DNA from 3 places in the Nocardia sp. NPDC004711 genome. Region 1 is predicted to be linked to each of the others. Evidence: riboswitches for the same ligand, from Rfam matches in the RefSeq annotation. Region 1 holds a riboswitch; each other region holds the start of a gene.
What was found. A riboswitch is a leader RNA that binds a small molecule or an ion and turns the genes downstream of it on or off. The one in region 1 is predicted to bind magnesium.

Region 1 (7,168 bases):
CGCGAGCGCAATATGATCGGCCCCGGCGAGCCCATGGTGACCCCCGGCGGCCACGAGGAGGATCTGCACATCGCCAGCTACGGCCTGGACCAGTGCTTCGGCATCATCCGCCGGGCCCTGGCCGAACCGTTCCCACCGGCCCCGCCGGGCTGGCTGACCGGCAGCGGCACCGCCCTGTCCATGATCGCCACCGGACCACCCGGCGGCCACTACGCCGATGCCCGGATCACATTGCTGCCCAATGGTTGCTACGACCTGGCGGTGGGCACCGCGGAATTCGGCAACGGCACCACGACCGTGCACCGGCAGATCGCGGCGCAGGAGTTGGCCACCGTCCCCGACCGCATCGCCATCCGCCAGTCCGATACCGATGTGGTCCGCCACGACACGGGCGCGTTCGGGTCCACCGGCACCGTGGTGGCGGGCAAGGCGGTGCTGGACGCGGCGCACAAGCTCGCCGCCGCGTTGTGTGCCACCGCCGCAACACATCTCGGCGTTGCCGCCGAGGACTGCGAGCTCGGCGCGGACTCGGTGCGCTGCGGCAATCGCGATATCTCCCTGCAGGCGCTGCACACGTTGTCGGCCGAGTCCGGGGAATCCCTTGCCGCAGACGGTCATTGGGGCGGCACGCCCCGCTCGGTCGCCTTCAATGCGCAGCTGTTCCAGGTGGCGGTCGACCCCGATACCGGCGAACTGCGCATCCTGCGCAGCGTGCACGCCGCCGACGCCGGCCGGGTGATCAACCCGATGCAGTGCCGCGGCCAGGTGGAAGGCGGTGTCGCCCAGGCGCTCGGCGCGACCCTGTTCGAGAATGTCCGCCTCGACGAGCACGGCGCGGTCACCACCGTGGCCTTCCGCCGCTACCGTCTGCCCGCCTTCGCCGATGTGCCCCGCACCGAGGTCACCTTCATGCGTACCTCGGACGAGATCGGCCCGCTGGGCGCGAAGTCCATGAGCGAGAACCCCTTCAACCCGGTGGCCCCCGCCCTGGCCAATGCCCTCCGCGACGCCACCGGCATCCGCTTCACGGACCTGCCGCTCACCCGGGACCGCGTCTGGCAGGCCCTGCACCATCGGCGGACCCGCCTCCCGGTCCGCGCGGCCACGCCCAGCTGCGCCGAATTGGCCCTGCTCACCGACTATCGAAAGCCGTAGGGCCCGTCAGTCGATGGTGTAGGCCTGGCGGGAGAGGCGGAAGCCGTGGCCCGCCCCGGCGCATTCGACGTAGTCGGTGGTGCTCAGGCAGGTGAGGCCGCCGACGGTGACGTTCGTCCCGTAGTCGAGGACCGCCGCGGTGGATTCGACCAGACGGTCGCCGTGGCAGTGGAAGTCGACGACGCCGGTGCTCTCCAGGACCAAGCGGTCGCCGTACTGGAGGTGGCAGTTCTCCGGCCGGGGCGGGGTGGCGTAGTCGTGCTGGGAGATCTCGCAGGCCGCGGTGGTCGCGGAGACGAGGCAGCCGATGTTTCCCGACGGCGTGCGGAACTGCACGAAGTCGGGCGGTGCCGCCTGGGCGATCGCCGGGCCCAGCGTGGACACGGCGATCAGGGCGGCGGCCGCGGTCAGGACACGGATCGGAAATTGCATGTCGACTCCCCGGTTCGGCAGGTTTACCGGTTGATCGTCGCCACCGCCGGATGCGATAACGGACCGGGTGGCCATGAAGGTTTGCCACGGAGTTGCCATGGCCGGATCGGTTGGGGCACAAGAGATTACGAGGAACCGACCGGCCCGGATTTGACAAGCGGAACGACCGGGCTCACCATTGCCCAGTCAGCACCTCGCTAGGCGAGGCTCCTGTACGAACACAGGCCACTGATCCGACGACGTCGAGAGACGCCCAGGGTTAGGACAGATCACCCCGGATTAAGGGGTGATCCGAAGTGGCTTCCCGGGTCGCGAGCCCCCGGATACGTCGTGCAGTGCCGAAGCTCTGACGAGAGGGGTGCAGGGTCCGCGCCGTCGCGCGAAGCCCAGATCCCTCCTGCTGTGCGCGATGCGACACCCGATGTAGTGACGTCCACGTACGTCCCGGCGGCAAGGAGGTGAGGGACGAACAATGAGTTCCGGCGATAGTCCGTATCCGAGTACGGATTTCACTCTTCAGACGTCCCCGGCTTGCCGCATTCCGGTCACCGGCTGACCCGTTTCCCGCACAGGCGTGCCCGGCGTTCCACCGCCGGTCGGTAGCCCGCGCGTGCCCCGGGCCGGTCGATCCGTGCCCGAACTCGCTCGGCGGCCGGGCGTATTCCGCACGCCCGCACACCTGATGATCGAAAGCGAGGGACAGGCCATGGCCTTCTTCGCGAACGGCTCCAGCCGCCGCACCTCCACCGTCGCCGTGCCCGCCGCAGCCGGCCGGCCCGCCGCCGACGTCCATCCCACCGGCGCCGTCATGGACAGCGCGCACGTCGGCGATATCGTCGGCGCGCTCGGCTCCATCGGCCGGCACGACACCCTCGAAGGCCGTTCCCGCCGCCAGCGTTTCCGCATGCTGCTGGCCATTATCGGGCCCGGCCTGATCGTCATGGTCGGCGACAACGATGCCGGTGGCGTGGCCACCTACGCGCAGGCCGGACAGAACTACGGCATGGCGCTGGTCTGGACCCTGGTGCTGCTGATCCCGGTGCTCTACGTGAACCAGGAGATGGTGGTCCGTCTCGGCGCGGTCGCCGGAGTCGGCCACGCGCGCTTGATCTTCGACCGCTTCGGCAAGTTCTGGGGCGCGTTCAGCGTCGGCGACCTGTTCATCGTGAACGCGCTCACCATCGTCACCGAGTTCATCGGTGTCTCCATGGCGCTCAACTACTTCGGGCTGCCCAAGGGCGTCGCCGTGCCGCTGGCCGCGGTCGCGCTGTTCGCCATGGTGGCCGGCGGTTCGTTCCGGCGCTGGGAGCGGTTCCTGTTCGGACTGATCGCGCTGAACATCGTCATGTTCCCGCTGGCATTCCTGGTGCACCCCAAGGCATCCCAGGTCGCGCACGGATTCCTGCCGTCCTTCCCGGGCGGGCTGAACTCGACGCTGCTACTGCTGATCGTGTCCATCGTGGGCACCACGGTCGCGCCGTGGCAGCTGTTCTTCCAGCAGTCCAATATCGTCGACAAGCGCATCACTCCCCGCTGGATCCGCTACGAGCGCATCGACCTGTGGATCGGCATCGTCGTGGTCATGGTCGGCGCGGTCGCCATCATGGCGGCGACCACCTTCGGCCTCGCGGGCACGGCCGCGGCCGGCAGCTTCACCGATGCCGGGGCCGTCGCCCACGCGCTGCACGACCACGTGGGCACCACCGCCGGCGCGCTCTTCGCCATCCTGCTGCTGGACGCCTCGCTCATCGGCGCCAATGCCGTCGGCCTGGCCACCACCTACGCCCTCGGCGACACCCTGGGCCGGCGGCACTCGCTGCACTGGAAGGTCTCCGAGGCGCCGGCCTTCTATCTCGGATACGCGGCGCTGCTCGGCGTCGCCGCCGCGGTGTCGTTCAGCCCCGATCACGTGCTGGGCCTGCTGACCCAGGGGGTGCAGGCGCTGGCCGGGGTGCTGCTGCCCTCGGCGACGGTGTTCCTGGTCCTGCTCTGCAATGACAAGGCCGTGCTCGGCCCGTGGGTGAACACGGTCAGGCAGAACATTGTCGCCGGGGTCATCGTCTGGTCGCTGGTGCTGCTGTCGCTCGCGCTGACCGCGGCCACCTTCTTCCCGGACCTGACCACCACGACCCTCGAAATCGGCTTCGGCGCGGGCGCGCTGGTCGGCGTCCTGGGCGGGGCGGGCATGCTCATCGCCTGGCAGCGCGGCCGGCGTCGCCGGGCCGAGCGGACCGCGGCCGAGCTCGGCGGACTGGATCCGGATCAGGTGGAGGAGCTGGACTCCACTCGCCTCACCAAGGCCGAACGCAAGGCCATTCTGGAGGCGGACCGCGACACCTGGCGCACCCCCGCGCTCGACACCCTGGCGCGACCGGCGTTCTCCACGGCGCGCACGGTGGGCATGTTCGCCCTGCGCGGCTACCTGCTGCTCGCGGTGATCCTGGTGGGCGTCAAGATCTTCCAGTCCATCGGCGGCTGATCAACCACGGCGCGGCCGCAGTTCCTGGACATCGTCACCGATGTGCTTGGGCTGCGGCCGTTTTCGATGAAGCTCACGTTTTCGATGAAGCTCAGCAGTGTGCGGGATGAAATCGGACGGCACCACACAGGTTTGGACGAATCCGGTTCGGGGAATACCCGGGGTGCACGACCGTCAGAGATTGTCGAGATCGGGAATGGGGGGCAGAACCGGCTCTGGCCACTCCTCCAGGGTTGCCACCTGCAGGTGGATGAAGGCTGCGATGCGGTGCCGGGCCGAGGACGGGAGTCGCGCGATATCGGCCGGGCTCAGGACGTGTGCGCCGAAGGAGTGGGGCTGTGGCGCTTCGGGGTCAGGCGATTCGGGAACAACCTCTAGCTTTGGCCGCGAAGCAGTGGCCGGAATGTGTGGCTCATCCGGGTCTGCGGTAGCGGCGGCGGTTCGCACCATGCCGTGACCATAACCCTTTGATAACGCCCACGGGGAGGCGTTGGCGCACTTGTGTCTTCGGGCTGCGAATTCAGCGAAGACATTGTAATGGCGAGAGGAATGTGCAGGCAGCGACGGCCCTTCGGAAATTCGGTGGGCCTGCGCCGGAACACTATGGTGATGGGCGTCACTCTGTCAACACTTCGGACAAAACCCCCCCCGGAATGGCGCGCAACTCCCCCGAAGACTCCCGCGGGCGATTCAGAGTGGGCGGCACGCAATGGCATACAAATCGCGCGCCGGACCGGTCGGCTTCTGTCCGATCGGCCATACCGCACGCAGCTGTCTTTCCAGATCCAGACCGGTCACCGTGGGCGACATCAGGATCCCCTCGGCCAGTTCGGTGGCCACCGCCAGGGAACTCAGCACGGCCGGCGCGATGCCGTCGGCGACGGCGGTCTTGATCGCAGTGGTCGAGGACAGCTCCAGCGCGACATTCGGCTCCCAGCCCGGCATTCCGGCGGTCATGGCACGCTCGAAGGAGTTCCGGGTGCCCGATCCGGGTTCGCGATAGATGAGCGGGCTGCGCGCCAGTTCGGCCGCGTCGATCTCGGCCCGGCGGGCCCAGGGGTGACCGGGCGCGACCACCACGACCAGCCGATCCCGGCCCACCACATGGCTTTCCAGTTCGGTCGGCAGGCGCGGGCTCTCCACGAACCCGATTCCGGCCCGGCCCTCGAGCACCGCCTTGGCAACCTCTGCCGAATTGCCCGATTCCAGGGCGATGGAGGTGTCCGGCATCCGGGCGCGCAGGCCCACCAGCCACTTCGGGAACAGGTACTCCGCGACGGTCTGGCTGGCCGCCACCCGCAGCCGCGAATCCCGCTGCGCGCGCAGGCTGTCGATCCCGGCGTCCAGCCGGGCGGCCGCATCCACGACAGTGCGCGCCCATTCGGCGATGAGCGAGCCCGCCGCCGTCGGCCGCGAGCCGAGCGTCGTCCGCTCCAGCACCGGCACGCCCACCAGCTGCTCGAGGTAGCGGATGCGCGAGCTGGCGGAGGGCTGACTGATGCCGTGCGCCTTGGCCGCCCGGCCGAGACTGCCCAGCTCGATCACCGACAGCAGCAGATCGAGGGCGGCCAGATCGGGGACGCGCGGGGACAACGGCACAGAGCGAGTCTATGCAGGCCGCCCGGCCGTGCCCGGCGACCCGCGGTCAGCGGGCGGCGGCCACCCGCTCGACCACCGGCCGCCAGGTCTCGAGGGGATGGACGGTCAGGCCGACCACCTTGCCCGCGTCGTCGGCGCGCCGCAGCGCGACGGCCGCGGCGAAATCGGGATCGCGCTCGAAGGCCGTGATCTCCCCGGGCGCCATGAGACCGCCCTGCGCGATCAGGGTGCGCCGGCTCGACGGCGAAAGCGCCTCGGCGTGTACCGAATCCGTGGCCGCCAGATACCGCTTGGCCACCACGTGCAGTTCGACCAGCCGCGCGACCCGTGCGCCGAGCAGGGCCCGGACCGCGTCGCCGCCGTGGACTCCGTGTCCCGCGTCGTCACCGGGCACCAGCACGTGCCCGATGTCGTGCACCAGCCCGGCCACCTGAAGTTCCTCATCGCCGGGAAAGTCCCGGCGCAGGAGCTCGGCGCACTGCCGGTCGTGGTCGAGGATGTCGACCGGATCGCCGCTGCGGTCGGGCATGTCCCAGGCGTCGGCGCAGCCGGCCAGCAGGGTCATGAGTTCGTCGACGGTGCCGAGGGGCGCGCGGTTCACGCCCGCACCCTACGGGAATACCCGCACCGACACCCGGGTTGAATTAGTTGATATATCAACTATATGGATTCGGGTGTGCCGCCGAGCCGATTCGGAACGCATCGGACACTATTCAGCGAACCAACTGTGTGGCCGGCGAACGGATCACCACGCCTGTGCGCCGGTTCCTCTGGAAGGAGCCTCCCATGCACGATCTGAGCGGCAAGACGATTCTCATCACCGGCGCGGCGCGGGGCATCGGCGCCGCGGCCGCCCGGCAGGCGGTCGGGGCCGGGGCGAATGTCGTGATCGCCGACGTGCTCGGCGAGGAGGGCAAGGCGCTCACGGCCGAATTGGGCTCGCGCGCCGCCTATCAGCACCTCGACGTCACCTCCGAGCTCGACTGGACCACCGCGCTGGCCGCGGCCTGCGACGCCTTCGGCGGCAGCGTGCACGGCCTGGTGAACAATGCCGGCATCTCGACCGGGGAACTGCTGGCCGATGAATCGGTAGAGCACTTCCGCAAGGTCATCGACATCAATCTGGTCGGCGTCTTCCTGGGCATGCGGACCTTCATGCCCGCGCTCAAGCAGGCGGGCGGTGGCTCGATCGTCAATATCTCCTCCGCCGCCGGGCTCATGGGCCTGGCCCTGACCGGCAGCTACGGCGCCTCCAAGTGGGCGGTGCGCGGCATGACCAAGGTGGCCGCCATCGAGAACGGCATCGACCGGATTCGAGTGAACTCCGTGCACCCGGGCATGACCTACACCCCGATGACCGCACAGGTCGGCATCCAGCAGGGTGAGGGCGGCTATCCCAATACCCCGATGGGCCGGGTCGGCGAGGCCGATGAGATCGCCTCGGCCATCGTCTTCCTGCTCTCGGACGCGTCCTCGTACGTCACCGGCGCGGAACTCGCGGTG
Region 2 (7,168 bases), on a different contig from region 1:
TAATGAGATTGCCGACCTCGGCCTCGGAGGTGGCCGCCGCGATGAAGCTACCCATGCCGGGCAGCGCCTCGTCCCGGCCGGATACCGTGATGACCTCCGAGGCCGCGAGCATGAACCACGCGCCGCCGAAGCTCATCATGCCGTTCCAGATCATCGGCACCATGGCCGTCGGCACCTCCAGCTGCCACAGCCGCTGCCAGCGGGTGAGCCGCATCATGCGGGCCGCATCATCCAGCTCCCGGGGCATATTGCGCAACGCCTGGTAGTAGGCGAAGGTCATGTTCCAGGCCTGCGCGGTGAAGATGGCGAAGATGCACGCCGCCTCCGCGCCCAGATACGAGCCGTGGAACATGCCCACGAACGCGGTGACCGTGATCGAGACCAGGGCCAGCACCGGCACCGACTGCAGCACGTCGAGCGCCGGGATGAACACCTTCTCGGCCCGCCGCGAGCGCGCCGCCCACTGGCCGACGATCAATGTGAAGAGGATCGACGCCACCAGGCCGATGAACATGCGCAGCGTGGTGCGGGCCGCGTAATAGGGCAGGTTCGCGGGATCGGTTGATACGGACTCGGTTCCCGTATCCGGCGTCCAGGGCACCGACATGTCCCGAAACAGCCGCAGCACCACCAGGATCAGCAGCACGCCCGCGCCGATGATCAGGTAGTCCACCGCCCGGAGCCGGCCGCGCGCCCGCGGCACCTCGGGAGTCATCTTGGGGCGGTCCGGAATTGCCAATTCAAGAGTCATTGCTGTTCACCTCGCTCCGAGCGGCGTCGTCGCAACTCAGTTGGTCGATTCGTCGGCGGCCGCGGGCGGTGCGGTCATGACGTTGAAGGCGTGCACGGCCGAGGCCAGCACCGCCGGTGCGCCGACGAGCAGGTTGAAAACCACGACTCCTATCCCGGCCCCGGCCACCGCGCCCTCCAGGCAGCCGGTGACGGCGCCCGGAATCGCCAACGTGCCCAACGTCAATGCGCCGACCGCGAGACCCTGGCCCGCGCCCAGCAGGACGCAGCCCAGCGGCGCTCCGATGACCGCACCCAGCAGCGTGCCCACCGCCAGGGCCACGGTGAGCTCGTTGTTGACATTCTGGAAGACGGTATTCATCCGATCCTCGAAGCTGTCGGGATCGGCAATCGGCTGTGCCGCAGGGCCTTCGGCTTGCGCCTCCGCGGCGGCGTGCAGCTCCGCGGCGATGCGTCGTTCCTCGGTGCTGACCGGTCGGGCCCGATCCGGGCGCGGAGTGAGGGTGGCGCTGTCGCCGTCGATGCGGGCGTCGATCGGGTACGTCGTGTCCTGCTTCGTGATGGTCAGCGGGATCGCCCCCACCACCACGCCCTGCGGGTCGAGGATCTGCAGCTGGTCGGTGGTGGTTCGGAGCGTGCCGAGGTCGGTGCGCAGCACCACCGATCGGTCCACGATCCGGGCGTCGCCGGACACGGCCTGAGCTGTCACAGCGTCGGCGAGCCGGGCGTCCGGTCCGGGTGCCGCGGCCGAAGCGGCGGCAGGGGCGACCAGTCCGGCGGTGGTCATCGCCGCGGTGGCGAATGCGAGCAAGCGAATTCTCATCGGGATGTTTCCCCTCGGGATACTGCTGCCCGCATCGGATTCCGGGCAGCATCGAATACCGTCGGGCACGGTGGTGCCGACGGGTCGGATACATATGCGAATCTCCGAATTCATTCGTAAAATGTGCATGCGAATAGTCCGGTGCCGCGCGGGCGGCATCGTGATATCGGAGAATTGCGTGCGTCGAGATATCGACGCGGTGTTGGTGTGGTGGCTAGCGGCCCGGACCGAGGCGGAGGGGCCGACCCGGAGATCCCGGGTCATCATCGGGTGCCATCGTGCTACCCGACCTCCTCACTGGTAGAACGCGATTCGTCAACGCACGGGGGAGGTCGCCCGGAACTCTCGGGGCGGACGCACACCCCTCTCGTCAGAGTTTTGGCACTGCACGACGTGTTCCGAACCGGAGTGTTCCGAATCGGAAAGCCACTTTGGATTACCCCTTGATCCGGAGAAATCTGTCCTAACCTTGGGCGTCTCTCGACGTCGTCAGATCAGTGGCCTGTGTTCGTGCAGGAGCCTCGCCTATCGAGGTGCAACAGGGAACCTAGTTAAAGACTCGTTAAAAGTCAAAACGGCGCCGGATTCGGCGGTCCGGTGGCTCCGACGATCACCATTCTCATTCTTCGACTGTGGCCGACGCCGCTGATAGGGCACCGGCACGCCGCGTCAGCTGCCGCCCGCCGATCATGACCGCGGCGATGGCGGTCACGCCGAGCAACGCGCCCGTGACGAGGACGCCGGTCACCGATGTGCAGCTGACGATCACGCCGCCGGTGAGCGCACCGAGGGCGACGGCCAGGTTGTACATGGCGGTATTCAGGGCGGTCGCGGCCTCGGGATGGTCGGGGGCGGCCTGCAGGATCCAGGTCTGCACGCCGACCGGAATCGCGCCGAATGCCGTGCCCCACACCAGCAGTGCCACGATGCCGCTGACCGGTGTGGTCGCGATGAGCGGGAAGAGTGCGAGTGTCACTGCCAGCAGGGCGGCGGCGGCGACCAGGGCGCGCCGCGGGTCGCGGCCGGCGGCGGCGCCGCCCGCGAAGGTTCCGGCCACGCCCGCCAAGCCGAAGGCCAGCTGTGCGGGCCCGATTGCCCCGGCGCCCAGACCGGAGATGTCCTGCAGCATGGGCCGGACGAAAGTGAATGCCGCCCAATGCCCGCCCACCAGAAGGAAGGTGGCGATGACGCCGGCGCGGACGGCCGGTGTGCGCAACTGCCGCGCCAGGGCGCGGGGGCGGACCACCTCGGTGGCAGGCAGGGGCGGCAGCAGCAGCCGCAGCGCGAGGGCGACCACCGCGCCGAATCCGGCCAGTGCGGCGAAGGCGACGCGCCAGCCGCTCAGATTGCCGATCAGCGTCGCGGCCGGCACGCCCAGCACGTTGGCCGCTGTCGCACCGCCGAACGCGAGCGATATCGCTCGTGGAATATGGTGCGCGGGAACCAGTCTGACCGCGCACGAGGCGGCCAGGGCCCAGAAGCCGCCGATGGCGATGCCGGCGACGGCACGTGCGGCGAGCAGGATCGCGAAGTCCGGTGCCAGCGCCGAGACCACTGTCGCGGCCAGCATCAGCCCGATCAGCCCGATCAGGACCGTACGCCGGTCCGATCTTCCGATCGTGACGGGCAGGGTGGTCGCGGCCGCGGCGGCCATGAGTCCAGGCAGCGTGATCGTCAATGCGACCGCGCCGGGAGAGATGTCGAAGGTGTGACCGATGGGGGTGAGCAGGCCGACCGGCATGGCCTCTACGGTGACCATCGCGAAGGTGGCGGTGGATACCGCCACGACGGCGAGCCAATTGCGGATCGGGGTTCCGGCGCCGGTGGATTCGTGGGTGGAAGCGATGGGGGCTGCCATTACTTCCACCTGCTCGTGTCGGAGGAGGAGGTGGTGTTCGCCATGTTCGCAACACTTCCGGGCGGCGCTGATGCGACGCTGGCGTCAGCTGACAGCGCGCTGGTACAGGGCCTGCGCGAAGAGGACGTCGGCCTGGTCGCAGGGGGTGCGCCGCCCTTCGTTCAGGGCGGAGAGGAATCGGCGCTGCCCCAGCGCTTTCCGGGCGAGGGTGCACGCCTGCCGTACGTCGGGGCCGGGATTGCCGTTCGTGATGCGACCGGTCACCTGGTCGATGGCTCCCAGCAGGCGCGCGGCCGGTTCGGGTGCGCCGATGGCCAGGGCGGCCAGCGCATAGCCGACGGCGACGACGGGGAACAGTCGTGGTGCGGCGGCGGCGAGATCGCGGGCGATCACGAGTTGCCTTGTCGCAGCGCCGATTCGGCGCGTTTTCACCAGTGCGATCGCGTAGTGTGTGCGCCCCAGGATCTCGTCGGCGGCCAAGGCCGCGGCCGGACTGCGGTCCGCACCGCGCAGCGGACCGTCGTCGCCGAACAATCGACCGTACAGCTCGATCGCCGTGCCCGGTTCGCCTTGCCGCAGTGCCAGATCGGCCTCGGCAATGCGGAGCCACTGCGCCGTTCCATCGGGCACCTGGGTATCCACCCACCTCCGGGCGGACGCCAGGTAGGCGGCGCCGCCATCCACATCGTTCTCCCGCAGATGCAACTGCGCGGCGCGGCGCAGCACGCCCACGACCTCCTCGGCCCCCAGGCCCGGGGTCAGCAGTTCGGCGGCCCGGGCGATGAGGGGAGCACCCGCGGCGAGCCCCGCGGATTCGATCCGGTGGTGGGCCAGGTGCAGCAGCGCCCGGCTCACCCCGCGCGGCTCGCCCAGTCTCTCCAGAATGCTGATGGCCGCTTCGAGGTCGGCCACGCATCGCTCGAACGACTCTGTGTCACCGCCGATTTCGTCCAGCGCCCGCAGCACCAGCGCATTGCCGCGCAACCAGGCGTCCTCGGCGGCCAGGCACTGGTTCAGCAGCTCGCCGGCACCACGGTGCCGGTCGCGAAGTGCCAGCAGCAGCACGAAGATCGGATGCGGCGGCCGGGACTCGCCCATGGCGGTCCGCACCAGTTCATCGAATTCACCCGAGCAATCGGGTATTTGGCCCCACCACAACGGCTCGTGGTACGCGGGCAACTGGTGGGCGTAGCGGACGGCGAGAAAATCCGCGGCGCGGCCCGGCGGCGGAGCCGCACCGAACAACGCCAGCACCCGCGGTTGCCAGGCCAGGGCCTCGCCACGGAGCCCGCACAGCAGCCAATGCCAGATCAGGCCGCCGTACAGACCGACCGCACACTCGCCGTCCCCGGTGCGCACCGCCCATTCCAAAGCGGCCAGGCAGTTGGCGTGTTCGATGGTGAGCAGGCGCGTCGCCTGCTGCTGCCGCGCATCGAGCAGCCGTGGTGCCGCGTCCCGTACGAGAGCGAGGAAATTGCCGGCGTGGGCGTCCGCCAGTCGCCGGCTCTCGTCGGCCGCGTCCAATTCCGATGCGGCGTAGGCGCGAATCGTTTCCACCATTCGGTATCGCGCGCCGTCGAACTCGACGAGGGACTTGGCGACCAGCGCCGCCACAGTATGCGCGGTGTCCTCGCCGCCGCACACCGCGAGGATGGCGTCGAGCGTGGCGCCGTCGGCGAAGACGGCCAGCCTGCGCGCCAATTCGACCTCTGCACCGGTGAGCAGGTTCCAGCTCCAGGACACCACGGCATGCAGTGTGCGATGCCGGGCTGATCCGTTGCGGCCGATCGAGTCCAAGAGGCGGAAGCGGTGGGGCAGCCGGTCGGCCAGATGACGTACCGGCAGGGCGTGCAGGCGGGCGGCGGCGAGTTCGATCGCCAGCGGCAGCCCGTCGAGGCAGCACACGATGGACACGATATCGGCGCATTCGGCGTCGGCCAGCCGGAAGTCCGGTCGCACCGCGCGGGCGCGGTCCACGAATAGCTGGACGGCGGCGGATTCGGCGGCGATCTCCACCGATGCACCGGGCTCCGGCACCGCCAAAGCCCTTACCGGGTACAACTTTTCGCCGTCGATGCCGAGCGGCTCACGACTGGTGGCCAGCACGGTCAGCAGGGGGAAGTGGCACAGCAGGAACGCGGCCAGCTCGGCGGCCGCGTCGATCACATGCTCACAGTTGTCCAGGATCACCAGCATTCGGCGCTGCCCCACGGATCGGTGCAGCACCGCGCGCCAGTCGGCGTCGTCGCTGGATCCGCCGAGGCCCAGGGCGGACAGCAGAACGGCCGGAACCGCAGTCGGCGTCGGCGCGTCGTCTTCGCGCTGGGGTGCGATGCCCGCGAGGTCGGCGAAAACGCAGGCGTCGGGCCAATCCGGCTGGACCGCAGCGAGTTCCGTCGCCAGCCGGGTCTTCCCGACGCCGCCCGTACCGGTCAGGGTCACCAGCGCGGAGTCGCGGAGCATCCGGGTGAGCTGGTCGAGATCGCGTTCTCGATCGACGAAGCTGGTCCAGCGTCGCGGCACTCCCCGCCCCCGCACGAGGGGCGCTCCCGCTGATGATTCCGGCGATCCGACGGCGGATTCCGGCACAGATGGTGCCGAATCATATTGTATCAGTTGCGAATCCAGCTCAATCTGCCTCGGTCCAGCCGGCGTCGGATGTGGCGGGTGGTCCGACTCGGCGGCCGCACCCGCGTCGATGGAGGTCAGTGCCGCCTGCAACGCCGGGCCGGGTTCGGCGCCGAGTTCACGGCGCACCAACTCGGCCGTGTGCCGGTAGATGTCGAAGGCCTCCGATTTCCGGCCCGCAGCGGCGAGTGCTGTGATGCGCCGGGCGGCAAGGGTTTCCCGGAAGGGGTGCGCCGTGCAGTGGTGAGCCAGTTCGGGCAGGGTCTCGCCGGCCCGGCCGAGCGCGAGCAGGAGATCGGCGCGGAGCTCGATCGCCGCCAGTCGCCGCTCGGTCAGCTCGGTGACCGTCGAGCGCATGTCCGCCGAGTCGACCACGCCGGCGAGCGCGTCCGAACGCCACTGTGCCAGAGCCAGATCCACCGCGCGGACGGCGGGCTCATGCCGCCCGGCCGATCCTGACCGCCGAGCCTCACCGAGCAGCCGGTCGAATCGGCACGCGTCGACCGCGTCCGGTTCGACCGCCAGTAGATACCCCGTTCCGTCCTTCACCACGCGATGGGAGCCGACTGCCGCGCGTAATCGGCTCACCAGGGCCTGGAGCGCATTCTCGACGCGCGCCGGCGGATCCCCGTCCCAGATCCCGTCGGTCAGCAGCCCGGTCGGAACCGTCGTCCCGGCGCGAAGTGCGAGCAGCGCCAGCAAGGTTCGCAACCGTGGCCCGACGATCGCGAACTCGCGCCCATCGGCCGCGACCACCGAGACCGGGCCGAGCACCCTCACCTGCACCACGTGACACCTCCACCTGACCTCCCGCCCATGATCACTGGAATCCGCGGCCGCTGTCGAACGGAATTCACACGACGGGATGGCCGCCGACGACACTGGCGGGCACCCGTTCTCGGACCTGCCAGTGTTCGACGATCAGGTCACCCTGGATGCGGAAGACATCCACGACCATCGTGCCGCGATCCCCCGGTCCGGTTGTGAAGAGGCTGTGCGCGAACACCAGATCTCCGGTGGCGGCGATCCGGCGCAGATCGAACCGGGCGTGCGGGAACCGCTGCCGCACACCGCTGATCAGCTCGATCAATGCCCGGCGGCCGTCGGGC
Region 3 (7,168 bases), on a different contig from region 1:
GCGGCCGGAATCGGTGTCGTAGTCGTACAACTCGGCGTAGCGGCCCCAGTCGATGGCCAGCTCCAGCTGGCGGCGGGCGTCGTCGTCGGAGCAGCCGCGCCGCAGCAGATCGAGAATGAAATCGGCGCCCACCGTCTGATCGCTGCTGCCCACCAGCGCCGAGCAGATGGTGCGCACCAGCGGGGCACGCCGGCGGGCCTGCGCGGCGAAAATCGCCTTGCTGGACCGGATGTCGGCATTGGTGAAATTCGCCCCGACATTGGTCAGCATCACGTCACCGGACTCCACCAGCAGCAGACCCAGCAGCGCCGCCGCGTCGACCAGCGGCATGAGGTCGTCGACCTCGAAATTCAGCTCGTCGGCCACCACCGGCAGGTCGGCGCGGCCGTCGTTGCCGTACACCAGCTCCAGCAGACCCGCGATCCCGCCGACCGAGGCATCGGGCAGCGCCACCGCGAACGGCGTCAACGTATCCGCCGGGGCCGCAGCGACTTCGGTGTCACGGCCGGTGAGCAGACCGTAGATCTGATCGACCAGCGTCTCGAACCCCGGCGTGCGGCGGCTGCGCGGGCGCGGCTGCTCCACCGTGATCTCGGCGATTGCGCCGAAGCCACCCCGCGCGACGGATACGACCGCAACGCGGCGTTCACTCCTCGGCCTCCGCCCGCAGCGGCACCGTGCGCCACCCGACGCTGGTCACCGACGGCTCCAGGCTCAACCGGCTCACCGCGGCCTCCATCTGCCGGTCGTCGCGGCGGTCACCGGTCAACTCCGCCCGCACCTGCACCCGGCCCGGGGAGGTGTCGTGGCTCGAGATCGACACCAGCCGGAAATCGGTGCGCGTCAGCGACTGCACCAGCAGCGCCCGCACATGCGCCTCGTGCGCGTCGTCGGTGTCGGCGTGGAAGGCGTACAACGCCTCCTGGGCCTCGGCCTCGTCGACACCGGGGCGATCCACCGTGCGCGCCACCGTGCGCAGCGCGGTATTGACCACCACCACCGCCACCGTGCCCGCCACCGCGGTCGAATACATGCCCGCACCCGCGAGCGCACCCACCGCCGCCGCACACCACAGCGTCGCGGCGGTGTTCAGGCCGCGGATATTGAACCCGTCGCGCAGGATCACGCCCGCGCCCAGGAAGCCGATACCCGAAACGATCTGTGCCGCAACACGAGTCGGATCCGCCGAGGCACCGTTGAAGCCGTGCGCGGACAGCAGCACGAACAAGGTCGCCCCGGCGGCGACCAGCGAATTCGTGCGCAGTCCGGCCATCCGGGCCCGGAACTGACGCTCGAACCCGATCACCGCGCCCAACCCGACACCCGTGCCGAGCCGCAGCAGCATTTCCCACATGGTCATCTCGATCTCCCAGCGGATGACGGCGCACTCCGGACTCGGACGCTACCGGGGTACGGGTAGCGGCCGGAAGATTGCGGGAGTGACACCGAGTGAACGATTGGCTAACGGAACTCGATCCGGTCCATCGGGCACGACCACCACCTCCTCGACGCCACACGCACGCATGCCAGGGGAGTGGGACCGGCGCGACATCGCCGGTACGGGTACCACCCCTCGTAAGACCTTCAGCACTCCACGGCGTGAACCCGCCACGGGTGGCGGGAGCCGGTCGGGGCATCCCCTTAGCTCGGGGAAACCTGTCCTGATCCGGGGCGTCTCTCGACGTTCGGGATCGCCGGCCTGTATCCGTGAAGGAGCCTCAGCTAACGACGGCACCTTGCGACCAGAAGTAAACACCGGCCCGCCGCGATCGGCAACCCGACGTGAGCGCCGTCGCATTCGCGCACCCGCTAGCGGCGCGCCTCGACCGCGACCCGCGCCACCAGCCGCACCACACACAGCACCGCCACCACCGCCGCGAAGATCTGCACCGCAGCCAGCAAACCGGTCGCGCCCGCCAGCAGGCCGACGCCGATGACCGGGCCGCCGCTGCCGCAATAGGCCATCACGAAATAGGTCGACAGCACATCGGCGTGCCGATCGGCCGGCGCGGCCGCATTGATCGCGGTCAATCCCGACAGGAACACCAGGCCGTGACCGGCCCCGGCCAGCACTGTCGCGAACAACAGCAACGGCAGCGAGGAGACCGCCCCCGCGATCGCCAGCAGTACCAGACCCACCGCCAGCAGCGGGAACCCCGTGAAGTCCAGGGCCCGTTCGGGTTTGCCGTAACCCACCAGCTGCGCCACCGCCCACGCCGCGGGCAGCAGCGCGGCCGCCGCGCCCCCGACCACCAGATTCGCACTGCCCGACAGGGTCGCGGCATAGGTCGGGATCAGCGTGAGGAAGACGCCGACCACCGCGAAACCCAGGAACGCGCCCGTGCCCGCGGCCGCGAAGACCGCACCCATCCCGGCCGGGATACTCGGCCGCCGCGGCCGCCACCGGGTGACCGTCGCGGTCTCCGGCAGCGCCGCCACCGCCACCGCGGCCGGGACCAGCAGCGCCAGCTCCACCCCGAAAGGCGTCACATAGGGAGCCGGAAGATATTGCGCCAGAACAGCTCCCAGTAGCGGGCCCAGGCCCATGCCGCCGGCCGAGGCCACCGCCGACACCAGGGCCGCGCGGCGGCGATCACCGTGCGGTTCCAGCTCGGTCAGCGCGGCGGTGAGCGCACCCGAGGCCGCCCCGACCGCCAGCCCCTGCAGGATGCGGGCCGCGAACAACCAGACCACCGCGCCGGCCAGCGCGAAACCCAGCGTGCCCAGCGCCGCCAGCGCCAGCGCGGGCAGCAGAATCCGGCGCCGCCCCAGTGCATCCGAGGCCGGGCCGGCGATCAGCAGCGCGGGAATCAGCACCCCCATGTAGACCGCGAACACCAGCGTCATCACCAGCGGTGAGAACCCGAACCGATGCGCGTAGCCGTGATACAGCGGTGTGGCCACATTCGTGCCGGTCAACAGGATCAGCAGCGTGTAGGCGGTGCCCCAGAACCGCGTACCGCTCCCCGGCGGTGAATCCTGCGGGGAGGCAGCGTCTTCGGGGGCTGCGGTGGATTGCTCGACGGTCATGGCGTCCTCCCGGCACAGGCATGTTCGATAATTCCGAACATAACAAGATGTTCGGATTTTGTGAACATGTGGACTAGCCTGGACGCCATGGCAAGCCGAACCGCGACCGAACTGGTTCACCCCGCCCGCGACGAACTGCGGTTCACCAGCGTGCTGGCCTCCCTCGCCGACCCCGTCCGGCTCACCATCGTCACCCGCCTGGCCGCCGCCGAGAACGGCGAACTGGCCTGCACCACCTTCGACCTGCCGATCAGCAAATCCACCCAGAGCGGGCACTTCAGAACCCTGCGCGAAGCCGGCGTCATCCGCCAGCGCGACGAGGGCACCCGCCGCCTCAACCGCCTGCGCACCGAGGACCTCGAGGCCCGCTTCCCCGGGCTGCTCGACCTGGTCCTCACCCACGGCCGTGGTGCGGCCCTGAGCGTCTAGCCCGAGTCTCGCGGCGACTTCGCGCTGCCCGGCGCCGGTGCGTGCCCGGTCGGACCCGGGGTGGTCAGCACCCGCCAGATCTCGTCGACGTAGGACTCCCAGGCCTCCTGGTCGGCCGGTAGCGTGCCGCGCATCGTCCGCCACAGCTGACCTGTGCCCAGATACGCCGAATACGCCAGTGCCGCACGATGTTTCGCCACCGGGTCGGCGAAACCGAGCCGGGTGAACAGTTCGGCCAGATACGCGATGCGCCGCACGGTGACCCGGGTGAGCACCGGCTCCACCAGCGGATCCGTCGCCCCGGCCAGCAGTACCGCGAGCTTCTCCTGCGGATGCGCCAGCGCCGCGCCCAATAGCGTCCGGAGCCCGACCGCCGGATCGGGTTCGGCCGACACCAGCGCGATCACCGCATCGGTCTCCTCGTGCTCCCAGCGCTGCAGGGCCGCCGCCAGCAACTCGTCCCGATTCGCGAAATGCCAGTAGGCGCTGCCCTTGGTCGCGCCCAGCCGCGCGGCCAGGGGTTCGATGGCGACCGCGCCCACGCCACCCTCGCCGAGCGCCGCCAGCGCGGCCGCGACCCAATCGTCACGGCTGAGCCGTCGCCTCTTCTCCGCCATAGCTCCGTACGGTACCGTATGGAATCGGAACATACGGTACCGTACGGAACGGGTGAGTCGATGATCTGGAACATTCACCAGCGAGAACTGCCGGTGTCGGCGCAACGGGCCGGCGCCCTGCTCGATGCGGTGGCCGAGCCGGGCAACCCGCTCTGGCCGGGCGAGCACTGGCCGACCCTGATCCTGGACCGGCCGCTGCAGGTCGGCGCCGACGGCGGGCACGGCAACATCCGCTACGTCTGCACCGCGTACGAACCCGGCCGCGCCGTCGAGTTCACCTTCGCGCCGAGCATGCCCTTCGCCGGCACGCACACCTTCGAGATCATCGATCGCGGTGAACGGGGTTGCGTGCTGAGGCATCTCGTCGTCGCGCGGGCCCGCACGCCGCGGGGCCGGCTGCTGTGGAGCCTCGCCATCCGCTGGCTGCACGACGCGGTGCTCGAGGAACTGCTCGATCGCGCCGCGACGGAAATGGGGCACCCGCCCGCCGAACCGGCCCGATGGTCCCCCTGGGTGCGCATACTGCGCCGATCACTCGACCGCGTCCACGCCGCGGTACCGGCCGCCTGATCGGCCGGAACCGAACCCGCTGCGCCGCAAGCGGATCCGGGCGGGCCAACCGCCCGGGTCAGCCGCGATACACGCCGCGATAGGCGTCGATGGTCTCCACCAGATGGTCGACGATCTGCTCGCGCGTGGCGCGCAGCGTGCCATTGAGCCACGCCGAGAACATGCCCGCATTGCCGCTGGCCATGGTGACCGCCGCCAGCCGGCGCCGCACCGGATCCTCGATATGGGCGAACAGGTGATCCTGGATCAACCGGGTGAACGCGGGCATCACCGCGATCGTCGTCTGCCCCAGCCCCGTCGAGGAATACGGCTCCACCAGAAACAGCCGCGACTTGCGCGGATCCTCGAGCACCTTCGCCACCAGCGTCTCCGACAGCGCGCGATCCCGGTCCGGATCGTCGGCGACCGCGAAGGCCGTCATCGGATCCAGGAACTCCTCGGCGATCTGGCGATAGAGCACATCGAGCAGTTCGTCTCGGCTGGCGAAGGATTCGTAGAAGTAGCGGTCGGTCAGGTTGGCGCGCCGGCACACAGCGCGCATGGTCACCGCGCCCGCCCCGGACTCGCCGATCAGATCCAGTGCGGCCTCGAGCAACGCGGCCCGGCGCGCCTCACGGCGTTCGGTGAGGGTCGTCCCACCCCAGATACGGGGCTCGGCGTCGGAGGGAGGCTGCTCGGTGTGCACCGGGTCAAGAGTAGTGCCCGGTGCCGGGCGGTATCGCACACCCGGCACCGGCGGGCGGATTCGCGGCGATGCCGGCGGTGCCGACTACCGTGGGTGGATGGATATCAGCGCGTTCATCGCGGGCCGCCTCGACAAGCAGCAGGAAGCCGCCGAATTCGCTCTGAAACTCGAGCGCGACTTCCAGGACACCGGCCGCGAGATCAAATACGAATGGGTGCGTCACGTGCGCCGCCGCGGCAGCCGCACCGCCCCCTCGTCGGTGTTCCTGCCCGGCGCACCGACACCGAGGGAACTGTTGCGCCACCAGGCGGCGCTGCGGCTGATCCTCGGCCAGCACACCCCCGACACGGGCGGCCATTGCTCGGTGTGCCGGCAGCCCGACTCTCGTGGCGGCCAGGAACCGGCGGCGTGGCCGTGCCCGACCGTCCGCGCGGTGGCCGGCATCTGGTCCGATCACCGCGACTACCCGCTCCCGCGTGATTGATCGGCGCACCGGGCCGAATCCATTGGCCCGGTGCCGGATGCCATCGACGCCCGGCACCGGACCGCCGGGTACTCGCGCCGCTAGCCGGTGACCACGCAGGCGCTGCCGAGGTTGATGCCGGTCTTGACCGTCACCAGCGCCCACTGCGAGCCGTTGTAGGTCCAGGCCTGGATGTAGTGCACCCCGGTCGAGGTCGGCGTCCAGCTGGAGGTGCCGGTGCCGCCGCTGCCGAGGCTGAACTGCTGCTGACCGAAGGTGGCGGTGTTGCTGTCGTAGAGCCAGACGTATTCGTACGGGCTGCCGTTCACGGTGACCGTGTACGAGCAGTTGGTGCCGTAGCCACCGCCGCCGAGACCGATGCTCGACCCGCTGGACACGCTGACGCTGGTGACATACGCCGACGCCTGCGGTGCGGCGAGTACGAGCGCCGCGGCTGCGGCGGCGAAGGTGGTGAATGCGGTGAGGGCCGACTTCCGTGACCGGATCATCGTCGATCATCTCCCCAGATATACGGAGGAATGGGATCTTTCGCGCCAATGGCGCATTCCACCAGTGTCGGCGGTCAGGACCCCCGGCACGCGCGTATCGGACGACTCGTTCCGGACCATTCGGGTGGTCGTGGCGGCCTCATGATCAGCGGTTATCGTCCAGCTGCATCCGATCGGCCCGAAAAGTCCGATGCCCCTAACGATCCCCTAATTCTCGTGCTCGCCGAGCAATGCAGCTACCGCGTCGCTACCGTTCTTGTTGTCCGAATCGTGCCCAGGCGGACACGCGCAGACGCCCACGGCACCGGATACCCGCGAGTCTCTTCCCCGAGGCTCGCACCCGCGTCCCCGCATCTGGCGGCGCCGCGAATACGGCGGCGCCGAGGCCACCCCCGATCCCGGCCTCGGTGCCGCCGCACCGCAATTCGAAGCCGCGGCACCTCCCCGGCGCAGCGACTGTGATCGACCACGATTCCGCCGCAAAACCATCGGAAACCGGCCGCTGCTGCAATGATCGACCCGGATTTGTCTTCAGTTCGGGTCGGCACCGCGAATCAACCTGTGCCCGTGGACTGTTCGAGGTGCAGAAGGATCGACCTGTATGACCGCAACCCGGTACGCCAGCAAACCCGTCGTCGCCGAGGTCCCCGAGCCTTCCAGCTGGGGCCGGCATCTGGGAATCAACGAGGACGTCGCCGACGGTCTCGACGCCGGGCAACTCGGCGCACTGATCTTCGTCCGGAAGCTGGTGCGCTGCTGGTACATCGCCAATGTGCTACTGGCACTGTCGATCTGGGCCGCGATCACGCTGTATGCCCGCCTCTACGGGCAGGCCACCTTCGGTGACTGCGCCGCGGTCAGCGGA

Region 2: another riboswitch for magnesium. It lies ahead of ACWEKS_RS14215 (hypothetical protein); the one in region 1 lies ahead of ACWEKS_RS22255 (NRAMP family divalent metal transporter).
Region 3: another riboswitch for magnesium. It lies ahead of ACWEKS_RS16350 (MgtC/SapB family protein); the one in region 1 lies ahead of ACWEKS_RS22255 (NRAMP family divalent metal transporter).

What each region holds. Positions count from the first base shown of each region.
Region 1 covers NZ_JBSGCB010000021.1:42,349-49,516, reverse strand. The annotation lists gene ACWEKS_RS22265 (molybdopterin-dependent oxidoreductase) at 1-1,155, shown strand, start outside; gene ACWEKS_RS22260 (DUF6636 domain-containing protein) at 1,162-1,587, opposite strand; M-box (ykoK) riboswitch at 1,774-1,952, shown strand; gene ACWEKS_RS22255 (NRAMP family divalent metal transporter) at 2,294-4,066, shown strand; gene ACWEKS_RS22250 (hypothetical protein) at 4,241-4,516, opposite strand; gene ACWEKS_RS22245 (LysR family transcriptional regulator) at 4,757-5,665, opposite strand; gene ACWEKS_RS22240 (HD domain-containing protein) at 5,712-6,266, opposite strand; gene ACWEKS_RS22235 (glucose 1-dehydrogenase) at 6,452-7,168, shown strand, end outside.
Region 2 covers NZ_JBSGCB010000012.1:109,085-116,252, forward strand. The annotation lists gene ACWEKS_RS14210 (ABC transporter permease) at 1-751, opposite strand, end outside; gene ACWEKS_RS14215 (hypothetical protein) at 788-1,573, opposite strand; M-box (ykoK) riboswitch at 1,929-2,113, opposite strand; gene ACWEKS_RS14220 (MFS transporter) at 2,193-3,431, opposite strand; gene ACWEKS_RS14225 (AfsR/SARP family transcriptional regulator) at 3,516-6,848, opposite strand; gene ACWEKS_RS14230 (nuclear transport factor 2 family protein) at 6,913-7,168, opposite strand, start outside.
Region 3 covers NZ_JBSGCB010000014.1:107,047-114,214, reverse strand. The annotation lists gene ACWEKS_RS16355 (AAA-associated domain-containing protein) at 1-585, opposite strand, end outside; gene ACWEKS_RS16350 (MgtC/SapB family protein) at 647-1,360, opposite strand; M-box (ykoK) riboswitch at 1,562-1,737, opposite strand; gene ACWEKS_RS16345 (MFS transporter) at 1,810-3,030, opposite strand; gene ACWEKS_RS16340 (ArsR/SmtB family transcription factor) at 3,118-3,459, shown strand; gene ACWEKS_RS16335 (TetR/AcrR family transcriptional regulator) at 3,456-4,076, opposite strand; gene ACWEKS_RS16330 (SRPBCC family protein) at 4,137-4,646, shown strand; gene ACWEKS_RS16325 (TetR/AcrR family transcriptional regulator) at 4,705-5,331, opposite strand; gene ACWEKS_RS16320 (DUF6221 family protein) at 5,429-5,815, shown strand; gene ACWEKS_RS16315 (hypothetical protein) at 5,896-6,303, opposite strand; gene ACWEKS_RS16310 (hypothetical protein) at 6,905-7,168, shown strand, end outside.